Regions from separate parts of the Lentzea sp. NPDC059081 genome, predicted to be linked through region 1. Evidence: riboswitches for the same ligand, from Rfam matches in the RefSeq annotation. Region 1 holds a riboswitch; each other region holds the start of a gene.
What was found. Region 1 has a riboswitch for glycine ahead of gcvP (aminomethyl-transferring glycine dehydrogenase). Riboswitches for the same ligand answer to the same signal wherever they lie in the genome.
Positions count from the first base shown of each region.

Region 2: linked by a shared signal. The riboswitch ahead of gcvH (glycine cleavage system protein GcvH) and the one ahead of gcvP (aminomethyl-transferring glycine dehydrogenase) in region 1 are both predicted to bind glycine.
Region 3: linked by a shared signal. The riboswitch ahead of gcvT (glycine cleavage system aminomethyltransferase GcvT) and the one ahead of gcvP (aminomethyl-transferring glycine dehydrogenase) in region 1 are both predicted to bind glycine.

Region 1 covers NZ_JBHYGW010000010.1:74,239-77,341, forward strand. The annotation lists gene ACFWV3_RS22880 (MerR family transcriptional regulator) at 1-376, shown strand, start outside; gene ACFWV3_RS22885 (Clp protease N-terminal domain-containing protein) at 481-1,431, shown strand; glycine riboswitch at 1,488-1,584, shown strand; gene gcvP (aminomethyl-transferring glycine dehydrogenase) at 1,737-3,103, shown strand, end outside.
Region 2 covers NZ_JBHYGW010000027.1:69,708-72,810, forward strand. The annotation lists gene ald (alanine dehydrogenase) at 1-725, opposite strand, end outside; glycine riboswitch at 951-1,043, shown strand; gene gcvH (glycine cleavage system protein GcvH) at 1,109-1,492, shown strand; gene ACFWV3_RS37260 (L-serine ammonia-lyase) at 1,494-2,858, shown strand; gene ACFWV3_RS37265 (hypothetical protein) at 2,845-3,103, opposite strand, start outside.
Region 3 covers NZ_JBHYGW010000058.1:1,316-4,418, reverse strand. The annotation lists gene ACFWV3_RS45525 (helix-turn-helix transcriptional regulator) at 1-385, shown strand, start outside; gene ACFWV3_RS45520 (hypothetical protein) at 506-862, shown strand; gene ACFWV3_RS45515 (DUF3817 domain-containing protein) at 877-1,179, shown strand; glycine riboswitch at 1,225-1,330, shown strand; glycine riboswitch at 1,331-1,422, shown strand; gene gcvT (glycine cleavage system aminomethyltransferase GcvT) at 1,517-2,611, shown strand; gene glyA (serine hydroxymethyltransferase) at 2,625-3,103, shown strand, end outside.

The DNA of each region.
Region 1 (3,103 bases):
CTCCGGCAGCCAGAGGCTGTACTCGTTCAAGGACATCCTGGTCCTGAAGGTCGTGAAGCGACTGCTGGACACCGGCGTCTCGCTGCAGAACATCAGGGTCGCGGTCGACCACCTGCGCCGCCGCGGCGTCCAGGACCTCGCGAAGATCACCCTCTTCTCCGACGGCACGACCGTCTACGAGTGCACGTCACCGGAGGAGGTCGTCGACCTGCTGCAGGGCGGCCAGGGCGTGTTCGGCATCGCGGTGAGCGGTGCGATGCGCGAGATCAGCGGGACCATCCACGAGTTCCCGGCCGAACGCGCGGACGGCGTCGAGATCGCCCCGATGACCGAGGACGAGCTGACCCGCCGCCGCCGCGAGCGCGCGACCGGCTGACCGGTCGCTCCTCCTGGCCGGCTACCCCTTCCTGGCCGACTGGCCGTCCTCTGTGGCCGGTCGGCAGAGGCGCCGCGGCACCCCGGCTCCCTAGCGTTGCCGGCATGACCCCCACTCCTTCCTCGCAGGTCGTGAAAGCGCTGGCCGCGGCCGTGCAACGGGCGTTCCGGCTGGAGTTCGGCTTCGTCGGCACCGAGAACCTGCTCATCGCGCTCGCCGACACCACCGGTCCCGGGCGCAAGCTCGGCGTGAGGTCGCTGCGGGCGCAGGCGATGGCGCGGGGGACCGAGCACTGGGCGAGCGGCGACGGCGGCGCCACCGAGGCCGGTCCGGACGTCACGACGCTGCTGCGCGCCGCCCACCACCAGGCACGTGTCGACACCCCGGTGCCCGCCAGCGTCGCGCTGGACGCCTGCCTGCGCGCGGCGATCGGCCAGGCCGGCGACGGCGTGCTGACCACGACCCACCTGTCGCTCGCGTTGCTGTCGCTGGAGTTCGGCCGGGTCGCGGACCTGATGGCCGTGCGACGCGTGGACGTCGAGGCCACCGCGGCGGCCGTGCGCGCGGCGTCGGAACCCGAGGAGGCTCCGGCGGTGTGGCTGCTGCGCAAGGCCGGTGCGCTGGAAGGGGAGTCCGGCGGCGGGTACGTGCGCTGGCTGACCAAGCTCGTCGTGCGCGGACAGGGGCTGGGCGGGCCCGAGCTCACCGCGGTGCGCGCCGAGGCCGAACGGCTCGCCGTCGCCGGCGACCGCACCGTCACCTCCCGCGACCTCGTGGCCGCGGTGCTGACGCTCGACCAGCAGCTGTCGGCGGCGGGCAGGAAGCTGCGGCCCGAGCTCGAGTCCGGTGCGGCGGCGGCGTTGCGCGCGGCGGGCGTGGACCGCGCGACCCTGCCCGCGGGCGGCCCGGTGGAGCGGGCGATCGAGGGCGCGAAGCTCGTCGCGGCCCGGCGCGGGGACGACGTCGTGGGCGCCCGGCACCTGCTCGTGGCCCTGCGCGACGACCAGGAGGACCCCGTCTCCGCGGCCTTGTCCGGTCTCGGTGCTGAGATGTAGGTCGCGTCCGGGGGGACTGGGTGGGCTGCCTGCGGGTATTCTTCTCGGGTAGTCGCTGAACTCAGGCGGGAGAGACCGGGTCGCAGAGCCCGGCGCCGAAGGAGCAAGTCCCTCCCCGGGAACCTCTCAGGCATCCAGGACCGCCCGAGCGAGACGCCTCTGGAAAGTGGAGCCCCGCGAGGGGGTCCCGCCGACGGTGAAAGCCCGCTCCCGCAGCGGGTGAACCTCTCAGGCGCCCTTCGGGGTACGGACAGAGCGGGGAGGGCACCAGGACACGTGTGCCCTCAGGCCCCCGGAGGCGTTAGATGACGCAGGACCGCATTCCGCTCGCCGCTCTCGAGCACGGCACCCCGTTCGCCGACCGCCACGTCGGCCCGCGCCCCGCCGAGCTCGCCCGGATCCTCGACGTCATCGGCGTCGGGTCGCTGGAGGAGCTGGCGCAGCACGCGGTTCCCCCGTCCATCCACGAGCGCGACCTCGTGCTGGACCTGCCCGCCCCGGCCACCGAGACCGAGGCGCTCGCCGAGCTGCGCGCGCTGGCGGCGCAGAACCGGCCGATGACCCAGATGATCGGCCTGGGCTACTACGACACCGTGACGCCGGGCGTGATCCTGCGCAACGTCCTCGAGTCGCCCGCCTGGTACACCGCCTACACGCCGTACCAGCCGGAGATCTCGCAGGGCCGCCTCGAGGCGCTGCTGAACTTCCAGACGATGGTCGGCGACCTCACCGCGCTGCCCGTCGCCAACGCGTCCATGCTGGACGAGTCGACCGCCGCCGCCGAGGCCATGACCCTGGTGCGCCGCGCGGGCAAGTCCAAGTCGGACAAGTTCGTCATCGACGCCGACACGCTGCCGCAGACGCTCGCCGTCATCGAGACGCGCGCCGAGCCGCTGGGCATCGAGATCGTCGTCGCCGACCTGTCGCAGGGCATCGAGGGCCTGGGCCTGGGCGGCGACTTCTTCGGCGTGCTGCTGTCCTACCCCGGCGCGTCCGGTGTGGTGCGCGACCAGAAGGCGTTGATCGAGGAGATCCACGCCGCCGGCGCGCAGGCCGTGGTCGTCGCCGACCTGCTGGCACTGACGCTGCTGCGCGCGCCGGGCGAGATCGGCGCCGACGTCGTCGTCGGCACCACCCAGCGCTTCGGCGTGCCGATCGGCTTCGGCGGCCCGCACGCCGGCTACATGGCCGTCCGCTCCGGCCTGGAGCGCCAGCTGCCCGGCCGCCTCGTGGGCGTCTCGGTCGACGCCGACGGCTCCCTGGCCTACCGCCTGGCCCTGCAGACGCGCGAGCAGCACATCCGCCGCGAGAAGGCCACGTCCAACATCTGCACCGCGCAGGTGCTGCTCGCCGTGATCGCCTCGATGTACGCGGTCTACCACGGTCCCGAGGGCCTGCGTGGCATCGCGACCCGCGTGCACCGCCTGGCCACCGTGCTCGCCACGGGCCTGTGCGAGGCCGGTCTGGACGTCGTGCACGGCGAGTTCTTCGACACCGTCGAGGTCCGCGTGCCCGGCGAGGCCGCCGCGGTCGTCGAGAAGGCCCGCGAGGCCGGCATCAACCTGCGCAAGGTCGACGACGACGTCGTCGCCATCGCGTGCGACGAGAAGACGACGCGCGCCCACGTCGTCGCCGTGTGGGAGGCCTTCGGCGTCACCGGGTCCGATGTGGA
Region 2 (3,103 bases), on a different contig from region 1:
GGTACCAGCACGGCGCCGATGACCAGGTCGGCCTCGCGGACGGCCTGCTCGATGGCGAACGAGTTCGAGGCGAGCGTGCGCAGACGGCCGGAGAACTGGGCGTCGATCTGGCGCAGGCGGTCGACGTTGGTGTCGAGGATCTGCACGTCGGCGCCCATGCCGACGGCGATGGTGGCGGCGTTGACGCCCGCCACGCCGCCGCCGATCACGACCACGCGGGCCGGGGCGACACCGGGGACGCCGCCGGGCAGCACGCCGCGGCCGCCGGAGGGCTTCATCAGGCTGAACGCGCCGACCTGCGGGGCCAGGCGGCCCGCGACCTCGGACATCGGGGCGAGCAGCGGCAGCGCGCGGTTCGGCAGCTGCACGGTCTCGTAGGCGATGGCGGTGGTGCCGGACGCGAGCAGCGCCTCGGTCAGCGGCTTGTCGGCGGCGAGGTGGAGGTAGGTGAAGAGGGTCTGGCCGGCGCGGAGACGGGGGTACTCCTCGGCGATCGGCTCCTTGACCTTGAGGACCAGGTCGCCCTCCGCCCACACGTCGTCGGCGGTCGCGAGCACCTTGGCGCCCGCGGCGAGGTACTCCTCGTCTGTGATCGCGGAGCCCAGACCGGCGCCCTGCTCGACGAACACGTCGTGCCCGCGGCTCGTCAGCTCGTGCGCACCGGCAGGGGTGAGAGCGACGCGGTACTCGTGGTTCTTGATCTCGCGGGGAACTGCGATCCGCACGATGACTCCTCCGTTCGGTGGCCGACATCTCACAATGTGGGGCAGTGGGAAGGTCATGTCACTGTGCTGATCGCACTATCACGCACCCGTGTGGTTGTTCATCTAGGACAGGGCGACTCGGGCCGCTCTCGCGTGTGACTCGACCGGTTCGCGTTGACACCCGGCGGGGCCCGCACATAGCGTTCGGCCCCGAGAACTGAAGACCGGCCGTGGCGCGTCAGCGCCGGAACCCGAGTGGGAGAGACCTCGACGTCGGAGTCGGGGCGCCGAAGGGGCAAGCTCCCGCACACTCTCAGGCAGCAAGACCGCTCGGGGTAGGCAACTCTGCACGGCGGAGGGGGCGCAAGTGTGTCCTTGACCCGTCACCAGCCAGAGGAGTCGCCGTGCAGTTCCCCGAGAACCTGCTCTACACCACCGAGCACGAGTGGGTCGACTGGACGCCGGGCACCCAGGACCCGCTGACCTGCGGAATCACCGAGTACGCCGCGGACGCGCTCGGCGACATCGTCTTCGTGCAGCTGCCGGAGGTCGGCGCGAAGGTGATCACCAACGAGGTCTGCGGCGAGCTCGAGTCCACCAAGTCCGTCAGCGACCTGTTCTCGCCCGTCACCGGCGAGGTGATCGAGGTCAACGGCGCCGTCGTCGACGACCCGGCGATCGTCAACAGCGACCCCTACGGCGCCGGCTGGCTGTTCAAGGTTCGCGTCGAGTCGGCCGAGAACCTGCTCACGGCGGCGAAGTACGCCGAGCTCACCAAGTCCGACTGACATGGCCATCAGCGTCTTCGACCTGTTCTCCGTCGGCATCGGACCGTCCAGCTCGCACACGGTCGGTCCGATGCGCGCGGCGGCGATGTTCGTCGAGAAGCTCGGCGAGCGCCTGTCCGGAGTGGACCGGGTGCACGTCGAGCTCTTCGGTTCGCTCGGCGCCACCGGGCACGGCCACGGGAGCCCCAAGGCCGTCTTCCTCGGCCTGGAGGGCAACCTCCCCGAGGAGGTCGACCCCGCGGTCGCGGCCGGGCGCGTCGACGAGATCGTCGCGAGTGGACGGCTGCGGCTCGGCGGCACGCACGAGATCGCGTTCCGGCACGACCACGACCTCATCATGCACCGCCGCAAGTCGCTTCCTCTGCACCCCAACGGGATGAGCTTCGAGGCGTTCAGCGGGGGCACTTCGGTCGAGCACGCCGTCTACTACTCGATCGGCGGCGGGTTCGTCGTCGACGAGAACGCCTCGGGCACCGACCGGATCAAGCCGGACACCACGCCGTTGCCGCACCCGTTCCTCACCGGCGACGAGCTGCTCGCGCGCTGCCGCGAGACCGGGCTGTCGATCAGCGAGATCATGATGGCCAACGAGCTGTCGTGGCGCACCGAGGACGAGGTGCGGTCGGGGCTGCTGCACATCTGGCACGTCATGCAGGAGTGCGTCGAACGCGGCTGCACCGAGCACGGCGTGCTGCCCGGCGGCCTGAAGGTCCGCCGCCGCGCCGCCGAGATGCGCAAGCGCCTGGAGGGCGAGCACTTCGTCACCGACCCGCTGCGGGTCATGGACTGGGTGACCCTCTTCGCGCTGGCCGTCAACGAGGAGAACGCGGCGGGCGGCCGGGTCGTCACCGCACCGACCAACGGCGCGGCCGGCATCGTCCCGGCGGTCCTGCACTACTACACGAAGTTCGTGCCGGGGGCCGACGACGACGGCGTGGTCCGGTTCCTGCTGACCGCGGGTGCGATCGGCGTGCTGTTCAAGGAGAACGCGTCGATCTCCGGTGCCGAGGTCGGGTGCCAGGGCGAGGTCGGTTCCGCCTGCTCGATGGCGGCCGGCGGCCTCGCCGAGGTGCTCGGCGGCACGCCCGAACAGGTCGAGAACGCGGCCGAGATCGCCATGGAGCACAACCTCGGCCTGACCTGCGACCCGATCGGCGGGCTGGTGCAGATCCCGTGCATCGAACGCAACGCCGTCGCGTCGATCAAGGCGATCACCGCGGTGCGCATGGCGTTGCGCGGGGACGGGTCGCACTTCGTGTCGCTCGACAAGGTCATCAAGACCATGCGGGACACGGGCAAGGACATGTCGGTCAAGTACAAGGAGACGGCCCGCGGCGGACTCGCCGTGAACGTCATCGAGTGCTGAGCCACTCCTCGACCTCTTCGTGAGGCGTGGGACCGGTCCACCGCAGCCACGTGCCGAACGTGCTGTTCGCGCTGTGGACGTCCGACCACTCCTCGGCGAGGTGCTCGACGACCTCGCCGGGGAGCGTCTCGACCAGGCGCAGCCACGGCGTCAGGCTCTGGTCGAGCTGCGCGGCCGCCTGGACCAGCTCGCTCAGGTCCCGCCACCGCTCCTCGTCCGCGGCCGCGCGCAGGACGACGTCGGTG
Region 3 (3,103 bases), on a different contig from region 1:
GGCTCCCCCCTCGGCGCCGGGCATTCCCGTGCAGCGGGGTGCCGCACGGAGCGGGTCGCGTGGCTTGGTCAAGGTCGACTCGGCGGATCCGGCCTACGTGGCCGCGATGCGCAAGCGGGCGCCGGAGGCACCCGAGGCGTTGCTCGCCGCCGCAGCGAGCTACTGGCAGCTCGTCGGTGACGTCAGCGAGGCCGAGCAGTGGTGGGACGCGGGCATCAGCCCGTTGGACCAGCGCGCGCTCGACTACCGCGCTGCCGGCCTGACTCCTGCCGACCTCGGGAGGCGCCTGGGACCGATGACGGTTCTCCAGCACCTTCGTCGTGGCTCCGCCGCGGCCTGGTGCGTCGCACGTCTGCAGAGGCAGCGCCGGGACGGCGTGGCGTAGAGGTAAGGGCTGTCGAGGAATCGGCAGCCCCGAGTTCATGTCCCTCACGGGCGGCCTCCTGGTCGGAGGCCTCACCCAAGTAGTGTGGAGGTCGTGCGCGGCCTCCTTACTCCCCAACGCTTGTTGATCGCGTTCGCCTGTCTGGCGGCGCTGGTCGTGTGTTGCGGGCTCGCGTACTGGCAGTGGCAGCGCTTCGAGTCCGCCAGCGGCACGTTCCAGAACCTCGGGTACGTGCTCCAGTGGCCGCTCTTCGGCCTCTTCCCCCTCTTCATGGTGTGGCGCTTCCGCCGCCTGGCGCGCCAGAACCGTGACGGGGCTCTCTCCGCACCGGAGCCGGTTGCACCCGGTCCCCGGCCGGTGACTACCGTTGACGCCGTCACACCCGCGCCTGTCGAGCACTTCGACGACGAAGAAGACGCGGAGCTCGCGGCCTACAACCGCATGCTCGCGGACCTCAACGCGCGGGACGGTCGTTGAGCGAAGGCGGGCAGATGAAGGGTGCGTTGACCCGGTTCCGGGTCATGGCTTACGTGGTCGGTGTCTTCCTGCTGCTCCTGGTCGTGGCGATGGTGCTCAAGTACGCCGCGGACATGGGCGGCGCGATGAAGGTCGTCGGCCCGATCCACGGCTTCCTCTACGCCATCTACCTGGTGATCTCGGTCGACCTGGCGCTCAAGCTGCGCTGGTCGATCAAGGGCACCCTGCTGGTGCTGCTCGCCGGCACCGTCCCGTTCCTGTCGTTCTGGGCGGAGCGCAAAGTGGTCGAGAAGACCGCGCAGGGCGTGCCGTTGTGACGTTTGGCCTGCTAGCGTCTGGGGCTGACAACTGAACACGGCCGTCGATGTCGCGCGGGAGAGTCCCACTGCACCCGATTTCTCGGGCAGGGGGCGCCGAAGGAGCAACTCCTCCCCGGAATCTCTCAGGTACAGGTACCGCACGACGAAGGCAACTCTGGAAAGCAGGCCCATCGGCCTCGCCCACGGTGCAAGCCGCGCTGCGCGCGGTGAAGCTCTCAGGCTCATGACAGAGGGGGAGGCTCGCTCAAGTGAGGAGTCTCCGATGGACCGTGTCATTCTTCTGTTGCCTCAGCCGGCCGTCCGGCTCTTCGGCGCACCCTGGAGGAGCGTTCTGATGTCCCGCCTCACGCCTCTGAACGCCGAGCACGAGCAGCTCGGCGCGATGTTCACCGACTTCGCGGGCTGGCGGATGCCGCTGCGCTACTCGAGCGAGCTCGCGGAACACCACGCGGTGCGCACGACCGCGGGCCTGTTCGACCTCACGCACATGGGTGAGATCGTCCTGACCGGGCCGCAGGCGGGCGAAGCCCTCGACTACGCGCTCGTCGGCCACATCTCCGCGCTGGCCGTCGGCAAGGCGCGCTACACGATGATCACGCAGGCCGACGGCGGCGTGATCGACGACCTGATCGTGTACCGGTTGGGCGACGAGGAGTTCATGGTCGTCGCGAACGCCTCGAACGCCGCCGTGGTCGCCGAGGCGCTGGTCGAGCGCGCCGCCGGGTTCGACGCGGTGGTCGAGGACAGGTCGACCGACTACGCGCTGATCGCGATCCAGGGCCCGAAGTCGGTCGAGATCCTGTCCGGCCTCACCGACACCGACCTCGCGACGGTCAAGTACTACGCCTCGTACCCGTCCTCGGTCGCGGGCGTCCCGGCGCTGCTGGCCCGCACCGGCTACACGGGCGAGGAGGGCTTCGAGCTCTTCGTCGCGCCGTCCGACGCCTCCGCCGTGTGGACCGCGCTGCTCGAGGCCGGTGCCGCGCACGAGCTGAAGCCGTGCGGGCTCGGCTGCCGCGACACGTTGCGCCTCGAAGCCGGGATGCCCTTGTACGGCAACGAGCTGACGACGTCGCTGACGCCGTACCACGCGGGCCTGGGCCGGGTCGTGAAGCTCGACAAGCCGGGCGACTTCGTGGGCCGCGACGCGCTGAGCAAGGTCTCGGAGTCCGATGTGGACTCGGTCCTGGTCGGTCTGAAGACTCCGGAGCGCCGCGCCCCGCGCCACGGCTACGCGGTGCTGAACGGCGACGAGGTCGTCGGCGAGGTCACCTCGGGCGCCCTGTCCCCGACGCTCGGCTACTCCGTCGCCATGGCCTACGTCTCGAAGGCGAGCGCGGAGCCGGGCACCCCTCTGCTGGTGGACGTCCGCGGCAAGAAGCAGCCGGTCGAGGTCGTCGCACTTCCGTTCTACAAGCGCGCCAAGTAGGGAGTTCTTCCAGATGTCCGACCAGTTCAACGCTTCCCTCGCGGAGTACGACCCCGAGGTTGCCGAGGCCGTCGCGGCCGAGCTGGCGCGCCAGCAGGGCACGCTCGAGATGATCGCCTCGGAGAACTTCACGCCCGTCTCGGTCCTGCAGGCGCAGGGCTCGGTGCTGACGAACAAGTACGCCGAGGGCTACCCCGGCCGCCGCTACTACGGCGGCTGCGAGCACGTCGACGTAGTCGAGCGCCTGGCCATCGAGCGCATCAAGGCCCTCTTCGGCGCCGGCTTCGCGAACGTGCAGCCGCACTCGGGCGCGCAGGCCAACGCGGCCGCCATGTTCGCCCTGCTGCAGCCCGGCGACACGATCCTGGGCCTGGACCTGGCGCACGGCGGCCACCTGACGCACGGCATGCGCATCAACTTCTCCGGCAAGCTCTACAACGTCGTGCCGTACCACGTCGCCGACTCGGACGGCCTGGTCGACATGGCCGAGGT